One region of the Pseudocitrobacter sp. 73 genome, then DNA from elsewhere that is predicted to be linked to it. Evidence: riboswitches for the same ligand, from Rfam matches in the RefSeq annotation. Region 1 holds a riboswitch; the other holds the start of a gene.
What was found. A riboswitch is a leader RNA that binds a small molecule or an ion and turns the genes downstream of it on or off. The one in region 1 is predicted to bind thiamine pyrophosphate.
Positions count from the first base shown of each region.

Region 2: it holds a riboswitch for thiamine pyrophosphate, as region 1 does, so the genes downstream of both, tenA (thiaminase II) here and thiM (hydroxyethylthiazole kinase) in region 1, are expected to answer to the same signal.

Region 1 is NZ_VTZO01000006.1:291,422-294,535, forward strand. It holds gene F0Q32_RS06385 (NCS2 family permease) at 1-527, shown strand, start outside; gene thiD (bifunctional hydroxymethylpyrimidine kinase/phosphomethylpyrimidine kinase) at 719-1,519, opposite strand; gene thiM (hydroxyethylthiazole kinase) at 1,516-2,301, opposite strand; TPP riboswitch at 2,336-2,433, opposite strand; fluoride riboswitch at 2,530-2,597, shown strand; gene F0Q32_RS06400 (universal stress protein) at 2,675-3,097, shown strand; gene crcB (fluoride efflux transporter CrcB) at 3,113-3,114, shown strand, end outside.
Region 2 is NZ_VTZO01000011.1:21,505-24,618, forward strand. It holds gene F0Q32_RS13350 (glycoside hydrolase family 10 protein) at 1-1,174, shown strand, start outside; gene lysM (peptidoglycan-binding protein LysM) at 1,260-1,703, shown strand; TPP riboswitch at 1,782-1,884, shown strand; gene tenA (thiaminase II) at 1,949-2,632, shown strand; partial or broken gene F0Q32_RS13365 (ABC transporter ATP-binding protein) at 2,629-3,114, shown strand, end outside.

The sequences.
Region 1 (3,114 bases):
CCACGCTTGCCGTCGGCGGTGAAGCGGGACTGCTGGATGAAGAAGGCAACATGCCGCACATCAACCGCCCGTTTATAGTTGACTCCATCGCTGCCGCGCTGGGCCCCTGGGTCGGCATTCCGGCCGCGACGGCGCTGATTGAGTCCTCAGCCTCGGCGGAAGCAGGCGGTAAAACCGGCATGACTGCGCTTGCCGCCGCCATCATGTTCTTGCTGATGCTGCTGTTCACCCCCGTTGCGCTGATGATCCCCAAAGAAGCCACTGCCCCGGCGTTGATCCTGATTGGCCTGAATATGTTTAGCGGCCTGCGCAAGGTGGATTTGGCGAATTTCACTGACGGCTTACCGGTACTGATGATGGTGATGATTACGCTTATCGCCAACAGCTTCGGGACAGGTATCGCGGGTGGATTGCTGTTCTATGTGATGATTAAAACCATTGCCGGGAAGTGGCGTGAAATCCCTCTCGGCTTGTGGATTCTGGCGATACCGCTGGTGTATTACTTTGCCACGCTGGTGCGCCATTAATCAGGCATTCATCAAGCGCGTTTTGGTGGTGTCGTGCGGGTATTTGCCTGATGCGGCGCAAACGCCTTATCCGGCCTACAAAACATTGCAAATTCAATGCATTGTGCACACTCTGTAGGCCTGATAAGCATAGCGCCATCAGGCAATTTTGCATTTGCTATCCGTCCAAATGCGGGCTTTTCAATGTGCTATTACCACCAGGCGTGAAAATGGTGCACCGGGCCAATACCACTACCAACTTCCAGCGTATCGGCCTGGGCCAGCGCGGCTGAAAGCCAGGTTTTCGCTTCCTGCACCGTGTCGCCCCAGTTGCTATGGCGTGGGCGCAGTGCCGCCAGCGCGGCTGATAATGTACAACCGGTACCGTGGGTGTTTTTGGTCATGACGCGCGGCGCGGTAAAACGCAGCTCGCCGTCGCGGGTGAACAGCCAGTCGGGGCTTTCCGCATCATCCAGGTGACCGCCCTTCATAAGCACTGCGCCACACCCCATCGCCAGCAGCGCGCGACCCTGTTCCAGCATTTCACGCTCATTACGCGCATGCGGCGCATCCAGCAGTGCCGCCGCTTCCGGCAGATTCGGCGTAATTAACGAGACCTGTGGCAGCAGACGTTGACGCAGGGTTTCAACCGCCGCGGGCGATAACAGCGCATCGCCGCTTTTGGCCAGCATGACCGTATCCAGCACCACATTTTCCACCCGATGGCGCTGTAATCGCTCCGCCACGGCTTCAACGATATCAGTTTCTGCCAGCATACCGATTTTGGTGGTATCGATGCGCACATCGTTAAACACGGAATCCAGCTGTGCGGCGACAAAATCCGGTTCAATACGATAGACGGACTGCACACCATGGGTGTTTTGCGCCACCAGCGCGGTGATCACCGAACAGCCATATGCACCCAATGCTGAGAAGGTTTTCAGATCAGCCTGAATCCCTGCCCCACCACTTGGATCGGTACCCGCGATCGTTAATGCGTTAATCCGTTTCATGCCAGTGCCTCCCCATTCAGTGCATACAGTGCATCAAGAAATGCCGGGACAAAACTGCCCGGTCCGTTATCGACCGCCGCACGACTACCGGCCAGTTTCATCAAGGCGCAGGCAGAGGCAACGTTATCCAGCCTGTCGCCCGGTAGCGCACAGCTTGCCGCGACGACCGCAGACAATGCACAGCCCGTCCCCACTACGCGGGTCATCAACGGGTTGCCGCCCGTTATCGCGATAACGCGTTGTCCATCGGTGATGTAATCCACTTCGCCCGTCACCGCCACAACGGTATTGATCTGACGCGCCAGAGCCTGCGCCGCCGGTAGCGCAGCAGCGGCGGTATCGGTGGTATCCACGCCGCGCCCGCCCGCGCTCATTCCTGCCAGCGCCATAATTTCGGAGGCATTCCCCCGAATGGCGGCAGGTTTTAAGGTCAACAGATCGTGGCAAAATTCCGTGCGCAGCGTTAACGCACCCACGGCGACAGGGTCGAGAGTCCAGGGTTTACCCGCCGCGTTCGCACTCAGCGCAGCGGCTTTCATCGCCTGCGCGCGCGGCTGCGTTAACGTGCCAACGTTTATCAATAACGCATCAGCAATGGCAGAGAATTGCGCAGCTTCCTGCGCATCAATCACCATCGCGGGGGATGCGCCGAGCGCAAGCAGTACGTTGGCGGTGAAGGTCTGCACGACGTCGTTTGTCATACAGTGAACAAGGGGGGCGTGATGACGAAAAAGATGTAACGAATGCGCGATTTGCGCAGGGCTAAGCGGCTCAGCTTGCATGGTTTGCTCCTGCCAGAACGTCCAGAAGCAATGACCTGACGGTCTCTGACTTCCCTACGCTGGCATTATCCAGATCAGGTGGTACGGGTTTTTCTCAGCCTTCACTGTGGAAGGGCACCCCGAGTCATTAATACAACAAATTCGTGTATCGCAGCAGGTTACGGCAAGTGCCGGGCGGAAGCAAGCCGCACAAACTATTTGCATTCCCCCCATCATCGGTCCAAAATTATTCACAAAGGTGATGGCGTTCCACCTTTCCCAACCGCCCTGCTGGGGCTGATGACGCCTGGTATACCCTCTTAACATGGAGGTATGTCAGGCTGTCTTTCGTTCGAAGACCCGCGCATACCTCGCAACCTGACGAGGTTTTTTTATGCCTGTTTACAACCATGCTCTGGTGCTGATCAACAGCAGTCTTGATGGCATTCCCCTGCTTGATCACGCCGCAAAAATGGCGCAGGAGAACGCGATGACGATAACCATCGCGCACATCAGCACCGATTATCGCGCCCTCAATTATGTCTCCGACAGCCTGATGGATGATGTGGTTTCGCAGGAAGTCATTCAGGCCAAAGCCCTGTTGAGCGAGCTGGCGGAATCCGTTTCGCTACCGGTACAAACGCTGGAACTGGTCACGACCCGTCGCTTTGAGGATGTCGAATCCTGTATCCGCGATCGCCGTATCGATCTGGTCATCGCCGGGCATCACAATCGCCTGCTGGGCGTGCTCGCCTCCCACTCCCTTGAGTACATCAACCATCTGACGGTGGATGTGCTGATCAAACATTTAGCATAAGGATTTACGCGCGTGAT
Region 2 (3,114 bases), on a different contig from region 1:
GCAGCAGAGTAATGAACCGATGCGCGGTATCTGGCTGGCCACGGTCTCGCGGCTCGACTGGCCGCCAGTTAACTCAGTCAATATCAGCAGCCCCGCCATTCGCATCAATAAACAGAAAGAAGCGCTGACGGCAAAGCTCGATAACCTGAAACAACTCGGTATCAATACCGTATTTTTCCAGGTAAAACCCGATGGCACCGCCCTGTGGGATTCCAAAATTTTGCCGTGGTCCGATACCTTAACCGGCAAGATTGGCGAGAACCCCGGGTACGATCCATTGCAGTTTATGCTGGATGAAGCCCATAAGCGCGGCATGAAAGTACATGCCTGGTTTAACCCGTACCGGGTGACAACCAACACCAAACCATCAACGGTAGCTGAGCTGAATCGCACGCTCTCACAGCAGCCCGCCAGTATTTTTGTCCTGCATCGCGACTGGATCCGCACATCAAGCGATCGCTTCGTCCTTGACCCCGGAATCCCGGAAGCGCGCGACTGGATAACCAGTGTTGTGGCGGAAGTGGTGGCAAAATATCCGGTCGATGGCGTGCAGTTTGATGACTACTTCTATACCGAAACGCCCGGCTCAACGCTTAACGATAACCAGACCTGGCGGCAGTATGGCCAGCAATATGCGTCAAAAGCCGACTGGCGACGCCATAACACGCAACAGCTTATCGAGCAGGTTTCACGCACCATTAAGCAGCTGAAGCCCGACGTCGAGTTTGGCGTCAGCCCGGCAGGCGTCTGGCGTAACCGCTCGCACGATCCTTTAGGGTCAGATACGCGCGGTGCGGCCGCCTACGATGAGTCTTATGCCGATACTCGTCTTTGGGTGCAACAGGGCTTGCTGGACTACATTGCCCCGCAGCTCTACTGGCCATTTGCCCGCGATGCCGCGCGCTATGATGTGCTGGCGAAATGGTGGGCGGATGTGGTGAAACCGACCAAAACGCGGCTGTATATTGGCGTGGCGCTGTATAAAGTGGGCGAACCGTCGAAAAAAGAACCTGACTGGGCGGTGAATGGCGGTGTACCCGAGCTGAGTAAGCAGATCGATCTCAATGAATCAATCCCGGAAATCAACGGGACGATTCTGTTCCGCGAAGATAATCTCAATCAACCGCAAACCCGCCAGGCGGTGAATTATCTGAAAACCCGCTGGGGCCATTAATCCCGCCTTTTGTGCGCGACGCAAACCCGGCGTCGCGCACCTCATCTGCTATGCTTACCCTGACATTCTTTACTGGAGAACGGATATGGGACTGTTTAACTTCGTGAAAGAAGCAGGTGAAAAACTGTGGGACAAACTGACGGATTCGCATCAGGACCAGGGCGAAAAAGTTACCGAGCATTTAAAGAAACTCAATATTCCGGGTGCGGATAAAGTTCAGGTGACGGTCGTCGACGGGAAAGCCAGCGTCACCGGTGATGGGCTAACCCAGGAAGAGAAAGAGAAAATTCAGGTCGCCGTCGGTAACGTTGCCGGCGTCAGTGAAGTTGAGAATAACATCACCGCTGCCGATAGCGCGGATGAAGCCACCTACTACACCGTGAAGTCCGGCGATACGCTGAGCGCGATTTCCAAAAATGTGTACGGTAATGCCAATCTGTACAACAAAATCTTTGAAGCCAACCGCCCGATGCTTTCTCATCCGGATAAAATTTATCCCGGCCAGACTTTACGCATTCCTAAAGCCTGATAACAGCACGCTTGCTGGAAGTCATTCCGGTAAGCGTTCCCCCCTCGTTGTATTCACAGAAAAAATATCGTATAAAACCTCCTGTCCGAGGGGTGTCCAGTAATGGGCTGAGATGGCGCAAGCCGAACCCTTAGAACCTGATCTGGGTCATGCCAGCGAAGGGACGGGTTAGCCATCTATTTACACAGCCAATTCCTGTTCTTCCCTCATTGCGCCCGGATCTCCATTTATTGACTGGAGGTCCTATGTCTTTACCCCTGTTTGAAACCGGTCTTTATGGACGCCTTCGTATGCTGGCGGATCACCACTGGCACGATTACGTCGCGCACGAATTTGTCCAGCAGTTGGGTGATGGCACCCTGCCTGAACCTGCGTTCCGCCGATACCTCACCCAGGATTACCTGTTTTTAGTTCATTTCGCCCGCGCCTACGCACTGCTGGTGAGCAAACTGCAAAACCTACCGGAGATGCGCACGGCGACGACATCACTGAATGCCATTCTCAATGAACTGCCGCTACATATCAGCTACTGCCAGCAATGGGGATTAACGGAGTCCGACGTTACGCAGGTCGAAGAAGCCGCCGAAACGGTGAACTACACCCGTTACGTGCTGGATGTGGGGCATTCTGGCGATGTGCTTGATCTGCTCACCGCACTGATGCCGTGCGTGGCAGGCTATGCGGAAATAGGCCTGCGCCTGCTCAACGATCCGGCGACCGTCTTTGAGGGTAATCCTTACGCGCCGTGGATCCGGAACTATGGTGATGAGGACTATCTGGCAGGCGTACAAGCCTCTCTGACGCTATTTGAAAATCTGGCGGCCCAGCGCGGGGGAGAAAGCCGTATCGCTGAACTTTCATCTATCTTCACCACCGCCACCCGGCTGGAAAGCGCGTTCTGGCAAATGGGGTTGAACGCGAAATCATGAAGTCAGTGAATGAATCCCCCGCGATCAGGCTGACAGATCTTACGCTGCGTTATGGCAAAAAGACAATATTCGAGAACCTGAACGTGACTCTCCCGGCAGGGCATTTTGTCTCCTTGCTGGGTGGGTAAAACCAGCCTGCTGCGCATTGTCGCCGGGCTGGCCGCACCCACATCGGGTAGCGTGACGGATGAAAATGGTCGCCCGCTTGCAGGCCGAATCGCCTGGATGGGGCAACGCGATCTGCTCTATCCGTGGTTAACCATTGAAGAGAATGTTTGCCTGGGTGCACGTTTACGCGGAGAAAAAGCCGATCGCGAATGGGCGCAAGAGCTGCTTGAGCGTGTTGGGCTAAGCAGTTATGGCCACGCCCTTCCGCAGACGTTATCCGGCGGGATGCGCCAGCGCGCCGCCATCGCCCGAACTCTCTACGAACAGCAGCCTATTGTCCTGATGGATGAGCCATTTTCCGCGCTGGACGCGAT